DNA from 4 places in the Allobosea sp. TAF32 genome. Region 4 is predicted to be linked to each of the others. Evidence: predicted binding sites of a transcription regulator. Region 4 holds the regulator's gene; each other region holds the start of a gene.
The links. The regulator PhoB, encoded in region 4, activates phosphate uptake and scavenging genes when phosphate is short. The targets are predictions, from matches to a motif close to TGTCATNNANCTGTCAT.
Positions count from the first base shown of each region.

Region 1: a site for PhoB is predicted at 2,437-2,453, ahead of phnC (phosphonate ABC transporter ATP-binding protein). Genes of this name have one in related genera too.
Region 2: a site for PhoB is predicted at 2,126-2,142, ahead of AB4Z16_RS23815 (BtaA family protein). Genes of this name have one in related genera too.
Region 3: a site for PhoB is predicted at 3,056-3,072, ahead of phnD (phosphate/phosphite/phosphonate ABC transporter substrate-binding protein). Genes of this name have one in related genera too.

Region 1 covers NZ_JBFRDM010000001.1:440,454-445,872, reverse strand. The annotation lists gene phnE (phosphonate ABC transporter, permease protein PhnE) at 1-383, opposite strand, end outside; gene phnD (phosphonate ABC transporter substrate-binding protein) at 526-1,440, opposite strand; gene phnC (phosphonate ABC transporter ATP-binding protein) at 1,518-2,336, opposite strand; gene AB4Z16_RS01905 (TetR/AcrR family transcriptional regulator) at 2,493-3,185, opposite strand; gene AB4Z16_RS01900 (efflux RND transporter periplasmic adaptor subunit) at 3,336-4,415, shown strand; gene AB4Z16_RS01895 (efflux RND transporter permease subunit) at 4,415-5,419, shown strand, end outside.
Region 2 covers NZ_JBFRDM010000011.1:84,145-89,563, reverse strand. The annotation lists gene AB4Z16_RS23825 (acyl-CoA dehydrogenase family protein) at 1-1,464, shown strand, start outside; gene msrB (peptide-methionine (R)-S-oxide reductase MsrB) at 1,552-1,983, opposite strand; gene AB4Z16_RS23815 (BtaA family protein) at 2,188-3,453, shown strand; gene AB4Z16_RS23810 (class I SAM-dependent methyltransferase) at 3,450-4,121, shown strand; gene AB4Z16_RS23805 (thioesterase family protein) at 4,216-4,782, opposite strand; gene AB4Z16_RS23800 (FAD-binding oxidoreductase) at 4,987-5,419, shown strand, end outside.
Region 3 covers NZ_JBFRDM010000003.1:379,699-385,117, forward strand. The annotation lists gene AB4Z16_RS09300 (ABC transporter ATP-binding protein/permease) at 1-557, opposite strand, end outside; gene AB4Z16_RS09305 (branched-chain amino acid ABC transporter substrate-binding protein) at 789-1,901, opposite strand; gene phnD (phosphate/phosphite/phosphonate ABC transporter substrate-binding protein) at 2,077-2,991, opposite strand; gene groL (chaperonin GroEL) at 3,213-4,850, opposite strand; gene groES (co-chaperone GroES) at 4,905-5,192, opposite strand.
Region 4 covers NZ_JBFRDM010000002.1:229,871-235,289, forward strand. The annotation lists gene argH (argininosuccinate lyase) at 1-365, opposite strand, end outside; gene AB4Z16_RS05675 (LysR family transcriptional regulator) at 462-1,385, shown strand; gene AB4Z16_RS05680 (SpoIIAA family protein) at 1,440-1,826, shown strand; gene AB4Z16_RS05685 (DUF3175 domain-containing protein) at 1,843-2,127, shown strand; gene AB4Z16_RS05690 (hypothetical protein) at 2,379-2,558, opposite strand; gene phoB (phosphate regulon transcriptional regulator PhoB) at 2,666-3,364, opposite strand; gene phoU (phosphate signaling complex protein PhoU) at 3,376-4,095, opposite strand; gene pstB (phosphate ABC transporter ATP-binding protein PstB) at 4,303-5,109, opposite strand; gene pstA (phosphate ABC transporter permease PstA) at 5,149-5,419, opposite strand, start outside.

The DNA of each region.
Region 1 (5,419 bases), on a different contig from region 4:
GACCGGCCGAGATTGGCGGCGGCGGCGAAGCAGAACAGGAAGGCGCCGACGGCGCCGAGCACGGTGCCGACATAGGCGATCAGAATGGTCTGCCAGAGCAGCTTCAGCCAGTTCTTGAGGCCCCAATACCATTCCGCAAGGTCTGAGCCGAGGCTGGCGAGGCGCAGCGTCGGCAGCGTCTCGTAGATGTATTTCGGGAAGCGGTGGATGTTCGCGAAGAACTTGGCGAGATCGACCTCCGAGCCGCGCGCGGCCAGCAGGACGCAGACGATGAAGACGGCGGCGCCGATGAGCGCCTGGCGGCGCTTGGCCACGGCCGCCTGCCGATAGGTCTCGGCATGGGCCAGGATGGCCGGGTCGTTGCGGTCGATCGCGAGAGTCATGGCGGGGGCGCTTCCACTCCGTCTCGGGACCGGCTGGAGCCGATCCCGGACAAGGGCGTCATTCCCGGGCGAAGCGAAGCGCAGACCCGGGAATCTCTGTCGGGAGATGCCCGGGTCAAGCCCGGGCATGACGTGCTGATGATTACGACGACTTCTTCTTGCGGAGGTCGTCGACGAACTTGTTGAGCTCGATGATCGGGTCGTAAGCCTTGTTGTCGACGGCGACGAGCGGGCCCTGCTTGCCTTCATAGATCTTGTCGAAGGCGGCCTTGTCCTTGGTGGCGAGGTTCAGCACCGCGTCGCGGATTTTGGCCTTGAGGTCATCAGGCAGGTCGGTGAGATAGGCCATCGGCGAGTTCACGATCTGCTCGGACTTGTAGATGATCCGGAAGTCGTCGGCCTTGACCATGTTCTTGCGGGCCATGCGCTGCAGGTTCGACTCCTGCTCGTCGTTCCACCAGTTGGCGGCGATGTCGACGGTGCCCTGCTGCAGGGCGATGACCGCGTTCTCGTGGCTGCCGGTGTAGACGACCTTGGAGAAGAAGGTTTCCGGCTCGATCTTCATCTGGTTGAGGACGAAGCGCGGCACGTTGTTGCCCGAGGTGGAGTTCGGATCGACGAGGCCGAGATTCTTGCCCTTGAGGTCTTCGACCTTCTGATAGGGCGAGTCCTTCTTCACGTAGAAGACGGAGTGATAGCCCTTCGTGCCGTCGAGGTTGGTCTCGATCGCGAAGGCGTCGACCTTGGCGCCGGTCATGCGGGCGCGGGCGAAGGAGGCCGGGCCGTACATGCCGATATGGATGTTGCCGGCGCGCTGGCCCTCGATGATCGCGGCGTAGTCATTGGCGATGCGCAGCGTCACCTTGGTGCCGAGTTCCTTGGCGAGGTAGTTCACGAAGGGGGTGTAGCGCTCGACCACGCCCGAGGCGTTCTCGGCCGGGATGATCGCGAAGACGAGCTCCGGATACTTCGCCTTCCAGTCCTGGGCAAAGGCCGGGGCAGCGGTGGCGGCGAGGCCGGCGACGGCGAGCTTGAGGGTATGACGACGGGTCAGCATTGGGTCTGCTCCTGGTTGCTGTCGGGATGCTCTTTTCGCGGCGACGGCCTTTGGCCGCGCCGGCGATCCTTCGCTTGTCAGGCGATCTTCTGGCGGGCGCGCTTCGCCTCGGAGGCGGCGATGGCATCGAGCGCGTCCAGCGCCTCGGCGCCGGCATCCTTGGCTTCGATGCCGTAGAGTTCGGCTGCGACCTCGCGCGTCAGCGCCTGCGGCACGTCGTCGAACACGACCTTGCCGGCCGCCATGCCGATCAGCCGGTCGCAATACTTTGCCGCGATATCGAGGTCGTGCAGGTTGCACATCACGGTGATGCCGTCCTCGCGGTTGATGCGGAACAGCGCGTCCATGACGACTTGCGTGTTACGGGGATCGAGCGAGGCGATCGGCTCGTCGGCGAGGATGATGCGCGGCTCCTGGACCAGGGCGCGGGCGATGGCGACGCGCTGCTGCTGGCCCCCGGACAGGGTCTCGGCGCGTTGTGCCAGCAGATGCCCCATATCGAGACGTTCGAGCGCCGCAATGGCGCGGATCTTGTCGTCTTGGGAGAAGCTCTTGACCAGCGTCAGGGCGGCGGAGCGGTGGTTCAGGCGCCCGAGCAGCACGTTGGTCAGCACGTCCAGGCGGCCGACGAGGTTGAACTGCTGGAAGATCATCGCCGTGTCGCGGCGCCAGCGCCGCAGCGAAGCCCCCTTCAGCGCGGTGACCTCCTGCTCCTCGCAGGCGATCCGGCCGGATGTCGGCTCCGCCAGCCGGTTGAGCATGCGCAGCAGAGTTGATTTGCCGGCTCCTGACCTGCCGATCACGCCGACCATCTCACCCTTGGGGATCGACAGCGAGACATTGTCGACAGCATTCTTGTCGCCAAAGCGCTTGGTCAGACCTTCGATACGCAGCATGTGATGGGTTCTCGCGCACGATGCGGGCATGAGCGCAGCCCCGTCCGGCCCTGACCGTGGGGCAACTCATCTCCATGGCGACGAGAGCTAGCGGCGGCTGATGACAGCGGCGTGACAGTGGCCGAAAGCGCGATCCAGTGACCTTGGATGGCCTCGTCAGAGGGCGTTCAGCAGCGCGTCGACGCAGGCGCGAACATAGGCTTTCCGCTGGGTGGCCGGCATCGGCTTCACCCCGAGAAGGCCGCGCAGTTGGTGCAGGCCGCGCAGCATGCCGACGAACTGTTCGGCGAGGAGATCGGCTTCGGCAAGGCCGAGCGGGCGGGCAACGCCGTGGTCGACGCGTGACCGTTCGATGAGCAGCGTCACGATGGCGGCGCTCATTCTCTTGGCGCCGGCCTCATAGGCAGCGCGGCCGAGCTCGGGAAAGCGCGGCGAGGCGCTGACCACCAGCCGGTGCAGATCGAGGGAGGCCGGACGCAGCATGAGCTTGAGCATGTCCTCGCCCAGCTGCGTCAGGGCGCTGCGCAGATCGGCGGCGGGCGACGCCTGCTCGAGCGGCAGAGTCAACGTTTCCGTGAGGCCGGCACAAATCGCCTTGAACAGCGCCTCCTTATCGGCGAAATGGCTGTAGATCGTCTGTTTCGAAACACCGGCCCGATGGGCGATCTGGTCGAGGCTCGCGCGCTCGAACCCCTCCGCAAGGAAGGTTTCGGCGGCTGCGCGGGTGATGGCGTCGTGCTTGTCGGGGCGCGCGCGTTCGGCGGAAAGGGATTTGGCCGGGTTCGTTTCGGTCTGGTCGGAATCGAGCAGGCGTGTCTTGGCGCCGTTTCGCCGGAGGGGTTTCGGCACGGGTCTTGCCTCGGCGCCTGCCGGTTCGGTGAGAGGGGTTGCCCGGTGTCGACGGAGGGGGGTGTCAGCCATGCTCCCGCACACTTGGCCTCTTATCAAACTAGACTGTCCAGTCTAAGATAGTCGCGCGGTATTGGAGCGTCCAGTCTTATGAAGCGGTTTGTTCTCCTCGTCGTGGTCGCGGGGCTCGCGGGCGGCGGCTATTACGCCTACCGCAACCAGCGCGCCGGCACGCAGCAGGCCCAGGCCAGCGCCGTTTCCGGGCCGCGCGCCGTGCCGGTGGAGGTGGCTTCCGTCGAGACGATGACCGTCAACGAGGAGGTCGAGGCTCTCGGCACGCTCGCCGCGGATGAATCCGTGATCATCGCTTCCGAAATCGCCGGCCGCGTCGTCGCTCTCGGCTTCAAGGAGGGCGAGCGGGTCAAGGCCGGTCAGGATCTGGTTAAGCTCGATACCGCCATCCTCGATGCCGAGCTGAAGCAGGCGCTGGCCGATCTCGGGCTGGCGCGCGACACCAACGAGCGGCTGAGGGCGCTGGTGCAGCGCGGCTCGGGCACGCAGGTCGCGCTCGACGAGTCGACGGCGCGGCTCGCGTCCAGCGAGGCGCGCGTCCAGCTTGCCAAGGCCAAGCTCGCGCAATCGACCATCGTTGCGCCGTTCAGCGGCGTCGTCGGCCTGCGTTCGGTCGGCATCGGCGATTATGTCTCCGTCGGAAAGCCGCTGATCGTGCTGACCAGCATCGACCCGATCAAGGTCGATTTCCGGGTGCCGGAGATTTATCTGAGCCGCGTCAAAGTCGGCCAGCCCGTCCAGGTGCGCGTCGATGCCGTTCCGGACCGGACCTTCACGGGCCAGATCTTCGCGATCGACCCGGTCGTTGACGTCAACGGCCGCGCGATCCGCCTGCGCGCCAACGTTCCGAACGGCGATCTCGCCCTGAAGCCCGGCCTGTTCGCCCGGCTGTCGATCACGGTCGACCAGCGCGAGAACGCCATGGTCATCCCCGAGATGGCGGTGGTGCCCGACGGCGTCGGCAAGATGATCTACGTCGCCGAGAACGGCAAGGCGCGCCGCGTCGCGGTCGAGCTCGGCAAGCGCCTGCCCGGCAAGGTCGAGGTGGTCGGCGGGCTGAAGCCCGGCATGCAGATCATCACCGCCGGTCAGATGCGGCTGCGTGACGGCAGCACCATCTCCGTCAAGGAAAAGCCCGTCCAGACGAGCCAGCTCTGATGAGCCTGTTCGAGCTCTTCGTCCGCAGGCCCGTCCTCTCGACGGTGCTGAGCCTGCTGGTGATGCTGATCGGCATCGTCTGCTATGGCCGCCTCACCGTCCGCGAATACCCGAACATCGACGAGCCGATCGTCTCGGTGCAGACGATCTATCGCGGCGCCTCGGCCGAGATCATCGAGACACAGGTCACGCAGATCCTGGAGAACTCGATCGCCGGCATCGAGGGCATCGAGATCATCTCCTCGGCCAGCCGCCAGGAGCGCAGCCAGATTTCGGTGCGCTTCCGCCCCGACATCGATCCCGACGTTGCGGCCTCCGACGTGCGCGACCGCGTCAGCCGCGTGCGCGGGCGCATGCCCGAAGAGATCGACGAACCGATCATCGCCAAGGTCGAGGCGGATTCGCAGCCGGTCCTCTACCTGTCGCTGACCAGCACGCGGCACAGCCCGCTCGAGCTGACCGACTTTGCCGATCGCTTCATCGCCGAGCGCGTCCAGAACATCACGGGCGTCGCCGAGGTCCGCATTCTCGGCCAGCGCCAATATGCGATGCGCATCTGGCTCGATCGCTCGCGCCTCTCCGCCTATGACGTTACCGTCCAGCAGATCGAGGCGGCGGTTCGCGCCCAGAACATCGAGATTCCGTCGGGCCGGATCGAGAGCAGCGACCGCGAGTTCACCGTGCTGTCGCAGACCGGCCTGGTCACGCCGGAGCAGTTCCGCGAGATCGTGGTGAAGGATGCCGCCGGCTTCCCGATCAAGCTGAAGGATCTGGCGCGCGTCGAGCTCGGCGCGCTCGAAGAGCGCAACGCGGCCTGGTTCAAGGGCTCGCCCTCGGTAACCGTCGGCATCGTGAAGCAGGCGACCGCGAACCCGCTCGACGTTTCGTCGGGCGTGCGCGCGGCGCTGCCCGGCATCATCGAGGACCTGCCCGACGGCATGTCGATCGCGGTTTCCTACGACAGCTCGATCTTCATCGACCGCTCGATCAAGGCGGTGTTCCAG
Region 2 (5,419 bases), on a different contig from region 4:
TTGGCCTATCTCGCCAATCGTTACACCCCGGAACTCAAGGCCTTTGACCGCTTCGGCAACCGCATCGACGAGGTCGCCTTCCATCCGGCCTGGCACGAGTTGATGGGGCTCGCCATCGGGCAGGAGGCGCATGCTCTCGCCTGGAACCGGCCGGAGCCCGGTGCGCAGGTGGCGCGGGCGGCCCTGCAATACCTCTGGTACGGCGCCGAGAGCGGAATCTGCTGCCCGATCAGCATGACCTATGCCGCCGTGCCGGTGCTGAAACAGGACCCTCTGCTTTGGGAGCAGTGGGGCCATCTCATCACCTCGAACCGCTACGATCCACGGCAGGGGCCGGCCCATCACAAGACAGGCGCGACCGTCGGCACGGCGATGACGGAGACGCAAGGCGGCTCGGATCTGCGTCAGACCCAGACGGTGGCCGAGGATAACGGCGACGGCACCTATTCGCTCCATGGCCGGAAATGGTTCTTCTCGGTGCCGCATTCCGATATCTTCCTCACGTTGGCGCGGACGGGCGAGGGCATCTCCTGCTTCGTCGTGCCGGGCTGGTTTCCAGATGGATCGCGCAACGGCGTCGCGATCGAGCGGCTCAAGGAGAAATGCGGCAACCGCTCGAATGCGTCGTCGGAGGTCGAGTTTCGCGGTGCCGTCGGCCATCTGATCGGGGAGCCGGGACGCGGTATCCGCACCGGGCTGTCGATGAACCACAATTCCCGGCTCGACATCGCCGCCGCCTCCTCCGGGCTGATGCGGATGGCGGTCTCACTCGCGGCGCATCACGCGCAGCATCGCCGCGCCTTCCAGAAGGCGCTGATCGACCAGCCGATCATGCAGAACGTGCTGGCCGATATCGCGATCGAGGCTGAGGCCGCGGCCTGGCTCGCTTTCCGGCTTTTCGCGGCGCTGGATCGACAGGAGGCATCGGAGAGTGAGCGGCTGCTGGCGCGGGTGGGCGCGCCGATCGCGAAATACTGGATCACGCGGCGGGCACCGGCCGTCGTCACCGAGGCGCTGGAGTGCCATGGCGGCAACGGCTTCATCGAGGACAACCCGATGGCGCGGCTCTATCGCGAGGCGCCGCTGAACGCGATCTGGGAAGGCTCGGGCAATGTCATCTGCCTCGACGTGCTGCGCTCGCTGGCGCGGGAGCAGGGGGCGATCGACGTGCTGCGGGCGGAGCTGATGGCGGCTGCGGGCTCGGACAAGCGCTACGATGCGGCGCTGAGGCGGCTCGAAGGCGAATTGCCCGGGATGATGCGCAATGAGGGGCAGGCGCGGCGGCTCACCGAGCGGCTGGGGCTCATGTTGCAGGGCTCGTTGCTGTTGCAGTTTGCGCCTGCTGCGGTGGCGGATGCGTTCATTGCCACACGGCTCGGTGGCGGTTGGTCGGGGCAGTTCGGGGATCTGCCGCCGGCGGTGGATGCCGGGGTGTTGGCGCGACGGGCGGTGCCCGTTATGTGAGGCGTCATGCCCGGGCTTGACCCGGGCATCTCTTTATCGCCTTTCCGTCGTGAGATGCTCGGGTCAAGCCCGAGCATGACGGCGGGATCAAGCCGCTTCCGGCTCGAAATTCATAGCCACGCCGTTGATGCAGTAGCGCAGGCCGGTGGGCGGCGGCCCGTCGGGGAAGACGTGGCCGAGATGGCCGCCGCAATTGGCGCAATGCGCCTCGACACGGTGCATGCCGTAGCTGAAATCCTCCGAGGCGCCGATAGCGCCCTCCAGCGGCTGGTCGAAGCTCGGCCAGCCCGTGCCGCTCTCGAATTTCTTGCCCGATTTGAACAGCTTCTGGCCGCAGCCGGCGCAAGAGAAGGTGCCGGCGCGCTTCTCGTAGTTGAGTGCGCAAGAACCCGCACGCTCCGTGCCGTGGCCACGCAGGACCTGATACTGCTCCGGCGTCAGCCGCTCGCGCCACTGCGCGTCGGTCAGCTGGAAGGGGAAGGTCTCGTCCTGCTTCTTCGGCTCGCCGAACATGCTCATCAGACCCATTGCGATCTCCTTGTCAGCGGGGTGGCGGGGCGCCTCATCGGCTTTCGTGCCGCCAATATGGCGTCTCAGGTGCCGGATTTCAGCCCCACAGATTACCGGCAGTTTCACGACGCCGCGGCAAGGGCCGGGGCTCCGTCACCGGACCGTCACGCGACTCCTCTAGCAGGCCCGCCACCCGCAAAGGGAGGAAAACCGGTGACGCAACAGGCGACGCAAACGGCGCGCGCGGCCCGCCGCATGACGAGCTCGGGCCTGGGACTGGCTGTCCGGCGCAGTAAGACGCTGTCGAAAGCGGGCATGCTGGAATGGCTGTTCGCCCGGGCCTTCTCCGGCCTGGTCTATCCGCAGATCTGGGAAGACCCGGTGGTCGACATGGCGGCGCTGCAGCTCAAGGCCGATGACCATGTCGTGGCGATCGCGTCGGGCTCCTGCAACATCCTTTCCTATCTCACGGCCGCGCCGATCCGTGTCAGCGCTGTCGATCTCAACGCCGCGCATATCGCGCTCGGCCGGCTGAAGCTCGCGGCTTTGGCGCGGATGGAGCGGCAGGAGGACTTCCTGCGCTTCTTCGGCCAGGCAAATGCGCGCGAGAATGTCGGCGTCTACGATCGCGAGATCGCTGATCATCTCGACGCCGTCTCGCGCGGCTACTGGGAGGGGCGGGGCCTCAATGGACGGCGCCGGATCAACCTCTTCGCCAAGGGCTTCTATCGCTACGGCCTGCTCGGCCGCTTCATCGGCACGGGCCATGTGCTGGCGCGGGCGCTGGGCGGCAATCCGCTTGTGATGCTGACGGCGCGTGACCTCGCCGAACAGCGGGCGCTCTACGAGCAGCATCTCGCGCCGGTGTTCGAGCGCAAGCTGGTGCGGTGGCTGGTGCGCCAGCCGGCCTCGCTCTATGGGCTCGGCATCCCGCCGGCGCAGTACAAGGCGCTGGCGGCCGATGGCGAGGAGGGCATTCTCGGCGCGCTGAAGCTGCGGCTGGAGCGTCTGGCCTGCGATTTCGATCTGAAGGACAACTACTTCGCCCAGCAGGCTTTCGGCCGACGCTATGGCGAGGGGGCCGACGCGGCGTTTCCGCCCTATCTGCAGCCGCAATATTTCGCGGCGGTGAAGGAGCGCGCTGCGAACGTCTCCTATCACCAGAGCGCGGTCACCGCCTTGCTGGAGCAGCAGCCGGCCGAGAGTTGCGATGCCTATGTGCTGCTCGATGCGCAGGATTGGATGAACGACGCCGATCTGACGGCGCTGTGGTCGCAGATCACGCGCACCGCCCGGCCGGGCGCGCGGGTGATCTTCCGCACGGCGGCCGACGAGCGGCTGCTGCCCGGCCGGATACCCGCTGCGATCCTCGACCAGTGGCATTACGAGGAGGAGCGCAGCCGCGATCTCTGCCAGCAGGACCGGTCGGCGATCTATGGCGGCTTCCACCTCTATGTGCTGAAGGGGCAGGCCCGGTGAGCGCCGCCGAGGCGCCGGGCGGCTCGGCGGCCGGGTTGATGGACCGGATCTATCGGCACCAGCGGCACATCTACGACGCCAGCCGGAAGTTCTATCTGCTCGGCCGTGACCAGCTGATCGACGGGTTGCAGCCGCCTCCCGGCGCGACCGTCCTGGAGATTGGCTGCGGCACCGGACGCAACCTCATCCGGATCGCGAGGCGCTACCCATCCTGCGCCTGTTGCGGGCTCGACGTCTCCAGCGCGATGCTGGCGACGGCGCGCGCTGCGGTGGCGCGGGCAGAGCTGGACGATCGGATCCAGCTAGCCGAGGCTGATGCAACCGGTTTCGACCCGCAGGCTCTGTTCGGCCTTCAGGGCTTCGACCGGATCGTCATCTCCTATGCGCTGTCGATGATCCCGCCCTGGCAGGGTGTCGTCGCGGAGGCGCTGCGCCGCCTCACCATGGGCGGCTCTTTGCATATCGTCGATTTCGGCGACCAGAGCGGGCTGCCGGCGAGCTTCAAGGCCGTGCTGCTGCGCTGGCTCGCCCTGTTCCATGTCACGCCGCGCGAAGATCTGCCGGGGACGGTGCGAGCGCTTGCGGAAGCGGCGGGGGCCGACTGCCGGATCGGCGCGCCGTATCGTGGCTATGCGATGCATGCGGTGGTGGGAAGGCGCGGAGCTTAGCGTCATGCTCGGGCTTGACCCGAGCACCTCCTGACAGGAAGGCGCCGGATTCCGAGATGGTCGGGCCAAGCCCGACCATGACGGCAAAATAGTCTCAGTGCCGCGTCTCGACCTCGGGCTCGCGCACTTCCTTCGCCTCATCGACGCGGATCGCCGACTTCTTCGGCATGCCGATGATGCGACCGATCGTAGCCGGCAGCGGCATCATGCTGTGGGCTGCCTTCATCAAGGCAAGATTCGCGAGGATGTCGGCAGGGAAGGGCGTGACCCTGCGATGGACCATGTCGACGTGCAGCGACAGGTTCTCGCTGGTCGCGGCGAGCCAGCCCTCATGGGCGTGACGCATCTCGAGATAGTAGTGCAGGCGCTTGTCGTCGAAGCCGATGAGCTGGGCGGTGACGCGGACGAGGTCGCCATCGGTCAGCTCACGCTTGTAGAGGATGTGGCATTCCGCGGTGAAGGTCGAGGCGTGGCGTGTCTCGACATAGTCCCGCGTCAGGCCGACGAGCGAGAAGACTTCGTCCACCGCACGGTCGAACAGGACATGATAGTAGGCCATGTTGAGGTGGCCGTTGTAGTCGATCCATTGCGGCTCGACCCGCATCGCCGAAGAGACGAAGGGCGAGAAGAAGAGCGCCGGAGCGCGTGTATCGTTTGCCATGATCGCCCTCCCTGTCAGGCGCCTCGTTCAAGGGGCCGTCGCATTATTGCGGCTGCCCATTTCGTCGTCCCATGATCTAGTATGCATCGTTCGCAATCAGCGTCAGCACCTCGCCCCGGCCGCGATGGTCAGGATGATGTCGGACCGTAACCAATTGCGAAACCGATCTGTTCCAAGTCTAAGCGCCAAAATCGGATCTTGACAATGAGCCTGCCCGCTGCCGCCCCTCATGACAGCCCTGCCTCCGCCGCAGTGCTGCCGCCATCGCCCGATGCCATCGCAGCCGTGACCCAGGCGCTGGCCGCGCGCTTCGGAAACCGGCTCGTCACCAGCCTCGCGGTGCGCCAGCAGCACGGCCATACCCTCACCTGGATACCCAATCAGCCGCCGGATGCGGTGATCTTCCCGCAAAACACGGAAGAGGTTTCCGAGATCGTGAAGCTCTGCGCGGCGCATGGCGTGCCGGTCATTGCCTTCGGTACCGGCACCTCGCTGGAGGGGCATGTCAACGCGCCCTTCGGCGGCGTCTGCATCGACATGTCGCAGATGAAGCGGATCATCGCCGTGCATGCCGAGGATCTCGACGTGGTGGTCGAGGCCGGCGTCACCCGCAAGGAGCTCAACGAGCATCTGCGCG
Region 3 (5,419 bases), on a different contig from region 4:
CAGAACGCCGCCGCGTCCTTGTTCTGCAATGCGTCGTACATGTCGCGATTGAAAAAGGAGAGGCGAAGCGATGCGCCGACCTGCGCCTGGTTTATCACAATCAGCAAGACGAGCAGCGAAACAGCCAGGGCTCCGAGTCGAATTCTGAACGGCCCGATTGGCCAGAGATTGGCTGTTGTGATCTCATTAGATTCGAAATAGGGCGAGGCGAGCCGGGCGATGCGCGCGATCACCGGCACGAAGGAGATCGCGTAGATCAGGATGGCGAAGACGCCCACGGTGGTCGGCAGGCTGGACGGCACCGGCGGAATCTGCAGCGCCGGGGGCCACCAATCGATCTGTGCCAGCACCGCCGCCGCGCCGAACAACACATACTCGATCGCGAAGACGCCAGAGAATATGCGCAGGAAGAACGGAAGGGTCGGTGAGCGGAAGGTTACCGCTGCCAGAAGCAGGCCGACGACGCCCATGCCGATCAGCCCGGCCGAGCCGGCCTGCTGGCCGACGACCAGGGTGACAGCCGCCAACACGGCGACGAGGATGCTCAACAGACGCATGGGCAGGGATCCTGGCGGGAAACAGTGGGCTCCACGATTCGGACCATGTCGCAGCGGATGGGGCCTTTCAATGGCGATGCGCCCGAATGAGCAAATTGTCATCTGGTGGAGAGGCGGCGGCGAGGCTGAGACAGGCCGCCGCGCCATCAAGCAAAACGCCCCGGAACGAGCTTGGCTCGCCCGGGGCGGAAGGCAAAACCTAGCGGAACAGCGGCCCGCTAGCTGCAAGCATCACTGGGCGGCGACGATCTTGCCGGCATCCCATTTGTACATCGAGAAGCTCGGCGAACTCAGGTCGCCGGTCTTGCCGTAGGTCAGCGTGCCGATGGCCGTCTTGACGGGCGTGCCCGCCTGCAAGGCCTTGGCGGCGCCGCTTGCGTCGCCCGGCTTGCCGGCCTTCTCGATGGCGGCCTTGAGCACCTCGACCGCGGCATAGGCGTTGAGCGTGAAGGCCTCCGGCGGAATGCCCTTCTCCTTCAGCGCGGCGACCGCCTGGGCCGAGTCCGGGTTCTTCAGCGCGTCGGTGGCGTTGGTGAAGAGCGTGCCCGTGGCGTGATCGCCGCCGATCGCCGCGAACTCCGTGTTGGAGAGACCCTCGCCGCCGATGATCGTGGCCTTGACGCCGGCATCGGCGAGCTGGCGCGAGAGCAGGCCACCCTCGGGGTGGTAGCCACCGAAATAGATCAGATCGACATTGGCGGCCTTGAGGCGCGTCACGACGGCCGAGAGATCCTTGTCGCCGGGGTTGACGGTCAGCGCGACGACTTCCTTGAGCCCGCCGGCATTGATGCCCTTCTGGAAGGCGTCGGCGAGGCCCTTTCCGTAAGTGCCCTTGTCGTGGACGATCGCGATCTTCTTGTCCTTCAGGTTCTTCAGGACATAGGCGGCGGCGATCTCCGCCTGCTGGTCGTCACGGCCACAGGTCCGGAAGACATTGGTCAGGCCGCGCGTGGTCAGGGCCGGCGAGGTTGCGGTCGGCGTCACCATCAGCACGCCGCTTTCGGAGAGCACGTCGGAAACCGCCATGGCGACGCCCGAGGTCACCGGACCCACCACGAACTTGACCTTCTCGCCGACGAGGAGGTTGGCGGATGAGACGCCCTGCTTGGGATCGCCGGCATCGTCGGCGAGCTTCAGCACGAGCTTCTCGCCGAGCACGCCACCATTCTTGTTGATGACGTCGACGGCGGTCTGGGCACCGTTCTTCACCTGATCGCCATAGGCGGCGACAGGGCCGGTCAGCGGCGCGATGAGGCCGATCGTGATGTCGGCCTGGGCGGCCTGGGCCGAGAGGAACAGCGTAGCGGCCAGCGCGACGCCGGAGAGGAAGTGGGACTTTTTCATCTGCATCTCCCTACGACATGCAATTTATGCGCGCGATCCCGCCGGGGATCGCTTGTCGCCTGTATAGGCCAGGGGCGACCCGAGGGACACTGCCCGCATTTTCATCAGGCACGGCGACAAACGCATGGCAATGCCATGGCGGGCTTGGGGAGCTTGCGGGTGGCTCGGAAAGGCCTCAGCCGCTCCGCGCCTTGCGCTGAGCCTCCAGCTCTTCGGTGACGGCGATGACGTCAAGATAATCCTCATGGCGCGCGGGCGCATAGCGCGAGACATGGCCGTCGGTGAAGGTCTTCCAGACGTCCGGAGCGGCCTCTTTCATCGCGCTCATCGCGGCGACGAAGTCGTCCTTGAGACCCTGCGGCAGGTTGGCGCGCGTCGAAAACGGGCTGGAGGGGATCAGTGGCGAGGTCCAGAGCACGCGGGTCGAGCCGGCCTGGATCATGCCGCGTTGGGCGAGGCGCTGGGCGACGCCGGACTCGGTATTGACCTGATAGGTCGCGACGACGTCGAACTGGCCCCGCACCAGCGCCAATACGGAGTTGTCGTGCCCGCCGGAAAAGACCGTGCCGCTGAAATGAGCTTTCGGGTCGAAACCTTGCTTGCGCAGAAAATAGGCGGGGAAGGCGTATCCGGAGGTCGAGTTCGGATCGGCGAAGGCCATGACCTTGCCCTTGAGATCGGCAAGGTTCTGGTAGGGGCTCTCCGCGCGGACCAGCAGCACCGAATAGTACCCCTCCTGCCCGTGGTTATCGACATCGCGGAGCAGCGGCTGGAGCTTGTCGCCCAGCACGCGGCGCCCGAGCGCGTAGACCGCGGGCCCGAACCGGGCGAAGTCGACCTGATCGGCCCGCATCGCCTCGACAAGACCGGCATAGTCCGAAACTCGGAAGAACCGCACGGGCACGCCGAGACGCTGCGATAGGTAGTCGACCATCGGCTGGGTGCGGGCGACGGCACCCGCTTCGTTCTCGGCGGAAGAGACGCCGAAGCGCACCTCCTTGATGCTCTGTCGCCAGTCCGGCGCCTGCGCGAAAGCAGGGACGGCGGTCGTGGCGGCAAGGCCGGCGAGGACTGAGCGGCGTGTCGGCATGATGCCTCCCAGGGTACGCGAATGAATTGACCGCGGTTGGGTGCATGCATCAGGCGACGGCTGGATGGCGGGTGGATGACGGCGCCGTGAAACGCAGAAGGCCCGGCTTGCGCCGGGCCTTCCGTGGTCTCGCCGGGAGCGGTGGATCAGAAGTCCATGCCGCCACCGAAACCGGGCGTGCCCGGTTTCGGCAGTCAAAGCGCTTGAGCGCCTGGACTTCCTCAGAAGTCCATGCCGCCCATGCCGCCGCCGCCCATCGGGGGCATCGGGGCGTCCTTCTTCGGCAGGTCGGCGACCATCGCCTCGGTGGTGATCAGCAGGCCCGCGATCGAAGCCGCGTCCTGGATCGCCGTGCGCACGACCTTGGTCGGGTCGATGATGCCAGCCTTGACCAGATCGCCGTACTCGCCGGTCTGGGCGTTGTAGCCGTAGGAGTAGTCCTTCGACTCGAGCAGCTTGCCGATCACGACCGCGCCGTCATCGCCGGCGTTGTCGACGATCTGGCGGGCCGGAGCGGCGATCGCCTTGCGGACGATCTCGACGCCGGTCTTCTGGTCGTCGTTCTGGGTCTTGATGCCCTTGACCGAGGACAGGGCGCGCAGGAGCGCAACGCCACCGCCGGGAAGGATGCCTTCTTCGACCGCAGCGCGGGTCGCGTTCAGAGCATCGTCGACGCGGTCCTTCTTCTCCTTGACCTCGACCTCGGTCGCGCCGCCGACGCGGATGACCGCGACGCCGCCGGCGAGCTTGGCCAGACGCTCCTGGAGCTTCTCACGGTCGTAGTCCGAGGAGGTCTCCTCGATCTGGGCCTTGATCTGGCCGACGCGAGCCTCGATGTCCTTCTTCTTGCCGGCGCCGTCGATGATCGTGGTGTTCTCCTTCTCGATGCGCACGCGCTTGGCGCGGCCGAGCATGTTGAGCGTCACGGTCTCGAGCTTGATGCCGAGGTCTTCCGAGATCATCTGGCCGGCGGTCAGGATCGAGATGTCCTCGAGCATGGCCTTGCGGCGATCACCGAAGCCCGGAGCCTTGACGGCCGCGACCTTCAGGCCGCCACGGAGCTTGTTGACGACGAGCGTGGCCAGAGCCTCGCCCTCGACGTCCTCGGCGATGATGAGGAGCGGCTTGCCGGTCTGAACGACGGCCTCGAGGATCGGCAGCATCGCCTGGAGCGAGGACAGCTTCTTCTCGAAGACGAGGATGTAGGGGTCGTCGAGCTCGGCGACCATCTTCTCGGAGTTGGTGATGAAGTACGGCGAGAGGTAGCCACGGTCGAACTGCATGCCCTCGACGACGTCGAGCTCGGTCTCGGCGGTCTTGGCTTCCTCGACGGTGATGACACCCTCGTTGCCGACCTTCTGCATGGCCTTCGAGATCATCTCGCCGACCGACGAGTCGCCGTTGGCCGAGATGGTGCCGACCTGCGCGACTTCCGCGTTCGAGGTGACCTTCTTCGAGTTCTTCTTGAGATCGGCGACGATGGCCTCGACAGCGAGGTCGATGCCGCGCTTCAGGTCCATCGGGTTCATGCCGGCCGCAACCGACTTGGCGCCTTCACGGACGATCGCCTGGGCGAGAACGGTGGCGGTGGTGGTGCCGTCGCCGGCATGGTCGTTCTGGCGCGAAGCGACTTCGCGGACCATCTGGGCGCCCATGTTCTCGAACTTGTCGGAAAGCTCGATCTCCTTGGCGACGGTGACGCCGTCCTTGGTGATGCGCGGAGCGCCGAACGACTTCTCGATCACGACGTTGCGGCCCTTCGGACCCAGCGTGACCTTCACGGCATTGGCGAGGACATCCACGCCGCGCAGCATCTTGTCGCGGGCTTCAGTGCCGAATTTGACGTCTTTGGCAGCCATGAGAGCTACTCCTTGGACTGAAATTGAAAAGTTGAGAAAGCGGTCAGGCGGCTATCAGCCGACGACGCCCATGATGTCGGATTCCTTCATGATCAGGAGGTCCTGACCATCGATCTTGACCTCGGTGCCCGACCACTTGCCGAACAGGACGCGGTCGCCCTTCTTGACGTCGAGGGCAACGAGCTTGCCGGCCTCGTCACGCGCGCCGGAGCCGACGGCGATGACCTCGCCCTCCTGGGGCTTTTCCTTGGCGGTCTCGGGGATGATGATGCCGCCCTTGGTCTTCTCTTCGCTGTCAAGGCGGCGGACCACGACGCGGTCATGCAACGGACGGAACTTCATGGTTCTGTCTTCCTCTCGGTCTTATTCGGTTCGGGCGCCGCTGATGGACACCCGGGGGAGGCTGTTAGCAGTCAGCGAATGAGAGTGCTAACAGATGGCGGGGAGATAGGCTCGGGGTCCCGGAGAGTCAAGGAAGCCTGCGACAACAAAGTGAACGTCGCCGGATGCGGCACCGCAGCCCTTCGCCTTCCAGCTGCCGCACGCGCTAGAACACGCTAAGATGGCTG
Region 4 (5,419 bases):
AGCTTGAGGTTGTTGGCGGCCTGGTCGTTGCGCGAGCGTCCGGCACGCAACTTGGCGCCGGTCGAGCCGATCCGCTCGGTCAGGATGCGCTCGATGAAAGTGTGAACGTCCTCGTCCTGCGGGCCTGGAGCGATCCGCCCCTCGACCGTATCCTGCGCGATCGCATCGAGCGTGGTCAGGATGGTGTCGAGCTCCTGCGCCGTCAGCAGCCCGGCGCGGGCCAGTTCGGCCGCATGCGCCTTGCCGCCCGCGACATCCTGCGGCACCAGCCTCGCGTGCTCGCTGGCCGCGCTCGACAGCTTCATCAGCCGCGGATCCGGCGGCTTGCGGAAGCGTCCGCCCCACAGGCGGGTCGTCTGGTTCATGATGCTGGCTCCTCCCGTTAGGGAAGAATGACCTCTTGACCGAAAGCCCGGCAAACGAAACGATCTCCGCAGAGATAGTCTAAAAAGGAATACCCCATGGCCGCCGGCCGGGCTCCGCCGTCATCGACCGCGCTGCGGGCCTTCACCACGGTTGCGCGCCTGGGCTCGACCGCCCGCGCCGCCCTGGTCGTCAACCTGACCCAGAGTGCCGTCTCAAAGCAGATCCTGTCGCTGGAGCACCACCTCGGCACGGTGCTGTTCGACCGTAGCCCGCTCGGCCTCAAGCTCACCGAGGCCGGAGCGATTTATCTGCCCTATGCCGAAGCCGCGCTGGAGCAGATGGAGCGAGGTGCCAGGCGCCTCGCCGAGCGCAGCGCCATTGCCCGGCCGATCCGCCTGCACATGATCGCGATCGCGGGTGAGCGCTGGCTGATGGCCCGCTTTCCCGCCTTCGCGGCGGCGCATCCCGGTGTCGACGTCCAGTTCACCAACTATGTGAGCGAGAGCGAGACCGAGGAGCCGGATATCGAGATCTCTCACGGCGTCCCCCCCTGGCCCGACAGGGAGGCCCACTATCTTTTCGGCCGCGATGTCGCCCTCGTCGCCGCGCCCGGCCTCGTCGAGCGCATGGGCGGCTTTCGCCGCCCCGCCGACATTCAGAAGATGACGCTGCTGCAGCACTTCCAGATGCCGACCTTCTGGGCCGAGTTCACCGAGACCCACGACCTGCGCGGCGCGGTGCCGGAGCATACTGTGCGCTACGGCTACTATTCCGTCATCATCAGCGCCGCCGTGGCGGGGTTGGGGGTCGCGCTGACGCCGCGCTGTTACGTGGCGGACGAGTTGGCCTCGGGCGCGCTCGTCAACCCGCTCGGACTCGGCTTCACCAGCGCTACGGGCTGCTGGCTCATCCGCCCGTTGGGCCAGCCGCAACGCCCCGGCCTCGATGAATTCGTCGGCTGGCTGCGCTCCGAAGCCGCGCGGTTCGATGCCGCCACCCGTGGATCCTCAGCCGCCTGATCATCGGGCGAAACATCCGCTCTTGCCCCGCGTTGTCTGGATCAAGGAGGAGTCATGTTAACGATCCTGCCCGCACCGGACCATGTCGGCGCCTACCGCCTGTCGCAGACGCTGACCAGCGACGATCTCGACGGGATCATGGCCGATATCGACGCGAAGCTCGCACGACACGAGAAAGTCGGCATCCTCGCCGACCTCACCGATTTCACCGATATGACCTTGGCTGCCGCCTGGAAGGATGCGCGCTACAGCCTCGGCAAGCTGTGGGAGCTGCAACGCTTCCCGCGCGAGGCGGTGATCACCGACAGGGGCTGGCTTGCGGCCTTCGTTGACTTGCTCAATCCGGCGATCCCCTTCGTGACTGTCCGCACCTTCAAGCCGGAGGAGTACGAGACCGCATTGACCTGGGCCGGCGACATCGAGGGCGGACCAAACGCCTGACCGACAGGAGGACGCCATGCCCGTCCACAAGCACAGATGGTCGGCCGATATCACCAGCCGGAGCAACGCGCTCGATTTCGAGAAAGCCGTGTTCACGCGTGGCGATCCGCGCCAGATCGCGCGCTCGCTGAAGCGGTCGGCCGAGCACAGCCGCCGGCGCAAATCGGGCCCCTATCGCTCGGCGATGTCGATGCTCACCTTCTACATCAACCGCGCCGGCCGGAAACTGCCGGCCGAGCGCCGCAGGACTCTGGAAGCGGCCAAGCACAGCTTGCGCCGCCTCTTCCACCGAGAGGGCTGAAGCGCCTGCCGTCGCCCTTCAGGGGATCGACCTGAAGGCCGGTTCTCATGGCGCCTTGCCTCCCTTGCGCGCCGGATCATGCGAGTGGTGGCTGTCGCGTTCGCCGCCGCCACCCGAAACGCGAGCGTGCCGCCGGTTGTCATCGGCAAGCGGATGTCCGGCGGCTTCTTCGCGTTCTCATGCGATGAGCCGGGGCCGCCGTGCCGGATGGTCTGCGGCGCCTTGGTCGAGGTCGACGTTCGGCAACCTTCTCAACGATCCTGTTGCAGACCCTGATGGGTCGTGTTGATGCGTGTATTGCCCTGCTGGCCCTGCTGATCAGGCTGGCTCGGTCGGCGCTCGCCACCTCTGGCGCTGCGCAGATCGCGCTCGGCATGATCCGGCTCGCCCGGGCCCTTGTCGCTTCGATTGGCCGGCGGGATGGGCGGCATCTTGCTCACGGCGACCTCCTCTGGCTCGCGCTGACTTTCAGGATCAACGCGAGCGAGCAGGCAAGGTTCACCGCCAGTTGCGATGAGGAGGAGAGCTGGAGCGCCGCTCAGCTGCGCGCAAAAGTCTCGTCGAAGGCGTAGCCGGCGCCGCGCACGGTGCGCAGCGGATCCTTGGTATTGGCCGGCGTGATCGCCTTGCGCAGCCGGCCCACATGAACGTCGACGGTGCGCTCGTCGATATAGACGTCGCGGCCCCAGACGGCATCGAGGAGCTGAGCGCGCGAATAGACGCGGCCGGGCGCCTGCATCAGGAACTCGAGCAGCCGGAACTCGGTCGGGCCGAGATGCAGCTCGCTGCCGGCACGGCGGACGCGCCGGGTCGTGCGATCGAGTTCGAGATCGCCGGCGGCGAGCAGCCCCGCGACATGGCCCGGCTTGGCGCGGCGCAGCAGCGCCTGTATGCGCGCGATCAGCTCTGGCAACGAAAAGGGCTTCACCACATAGTCGTCCGCGCCAGTCGCGAGCCCGCGGACGCGTTCGGTCTCCTCGCCGCGCGCCGTCAGCATGATGATCGGCACGCGTTCGGTGTCGCGTCGCGAACGCAAGCGGCGGCAGAGTTCGATGCCAGAAAGGCCCGGCAGCATCCAGTCGAGCAGCACGAGATCAGGCGTGTGGTCGCGCAGATGCAGTTCAGCGTCATCCCCGCGCGCGACGCTGTCGACCTCGAAGCCCTCGGCCTCGAGATTGTAGCGCAGCAGCAGGGTTAGCGGCTCCTCGTCCTCGACGATCAGGATGCGTGCGGCCATGATGATCTGCTTCAGTTCCCGGTGATCGCCTCGACCTCGATATTGGTCGTGTCGAGCTTCGGCCGGTTCACGTCGAGCGAGTCGCCGGTGATGAGATAGTGAATCGTCTCGGCGATGTTGGTGGTGTGGTCGCCGATGCGCTCGATGTTCTTCGCGCAGAACAGGAGATGCGTGCAGAAGGTGATGTTGCGCGGATCCTCCATCATATAGGTCAGGAGCTCGCGGAACAGCGAGGTGTAGAGCGCATCGATCTCGTCGTCGCGGCGCCAGACGTCGAGCGCCTTCTGCTCGTTGCCGGCAGCGTAGGCGTCGAGAACGTCCTTGAGCTGCGCCTGCACCAGGCGGCTGATGTGCTCGAGCCCGACCACGGCGCGGTGCGGCGGCTGGAACTGGCCGGCGATGGCGACGGCGCGCTTGGCGATGTTCTTGGCGAGATCGCCGACGCGCTCGATATCGGCGGCGATGCGGATCGCCGAAATCAGCTCGCGCAGGTCGTTGGCGAGCGGCTGGCGCCGGGCGATGGTCAGTACCGCCTTTTCCTCGACGTCCCGCTGGAGGTTGTCGAGGCGCTGGTCGGCCGTGATGATCTTCTGGGCAAGGCCGGTGTCCCGGCGCACCAGCGCCACGGTCGAATCGCCGAGCATGCGCTCGGCCATGCCGCCCATTTCGGCGAGGCTGCGGCGGATGCCTTCGAGATCGGTATCGTAGGAGCGGACGATGTGGTCGGTCATGGGCGGCGTGTCCTCTAGATCATTAGCGCCGGTGCAGCGTCGTCGTTTTCAGGTCGGCATGCTCAACCCTCAGCCCTCATCCTGAGGAGCAAGCGAAGCTTGCGTCTCGAAGGATGCTCCGGTTGGTTCCGGAGCCTCCTGGACCATCCTTCGAGACGCCGCTCGCGCGGCTCCTCAGGATGAGGGCTGCTGGTTTGAAACCGGTCTTCAGCCGAACCGGCCGGTGACGTAGTCCTGCGTCTGCTTCTTGGCAGGGTTCATGAAGATGGTATTGGTCGGCGCGAATTCGACGACCTCGCCCAGATACATGAAGGCGGTATACTGCGAGATGCGGGCCGCCTGCTGCATGTTGTGCGTGACGATGGCGATGGTGAAGTCGCTCTTCAGCTGCTCCAGCAGATCCTCGATCTTGCCGGTCGAGATCGGGTCAAGCGCCGAGGTCGGCTCGTCGAACAGGATCACTTCAGGCTTCTGGGCGATGGTTCGCGCGATGCACAGGCGCTGCTGCTGGCCGCCGGAGAGACCCATGCCGGAGCTCTTCAGCTTGTCCTTGACCTCGTCCCAGAGCGCGGCACGGCGCAGCGCGCCCTCGACGCGGTCGTCGAGCTCGGACTTCGGCGGCTTCTCGTAGAGGCGGATACCGAAGGCGACGTTGTCGTAGATCGACATCGGGAAGGGCGTCGGCTTCTGGAACACCATGCCGACGCGCGAGCGCAGCTCGTTCACATCGACATCGTTCGAGATGATGTTGCGCCCGTCGAGCATGATCTCGCCGGTGGCCTTCTGCTCCGGATAGAGCGAGTAGATCCGGTTGAAGATGCGCAGCAGGGTCGACTTGCCGCAGCCCGACGGGCCGATCAGCGCGGTGACGTGCCGGTCGCGGAAATCGAGATTGATGTTCTTCAGCGCCTTGTGCTCGCCGTAGTAGAAATCGAGGTTCTTCACCGCGATCCGGACGGGCGCCTCGGCATCGAGCGTCTGCGGGGAGAGTTCAAGGGTCGAAAGCATCGACATGGTCCTCAAGGTCGGACGCGACCGGGTTGGATTCAAGTCTTATTTGCCGCCGGCGACAAAGCGGCGGGCAATGATCGAGAGCAGCAGGATCGAGACCGTGATGATCAGCGATCCCGCCCAGGCCAGTTGCTGCCAGTTCTCATAGGGAGCGGAGGCGAACTGGTAGATGGTGACGGGCAGGTTCGAGACGCCGCCGACCAGGGTCGGCGAGAACCAGAAATTGTTGTTCAGCGCGGTGAAGATCAGCGGCGCAGTCTCGCCGGCGATACGGGCGAGAGCCAGCAGGATGCCGGTCACCATGCCGGCCTTG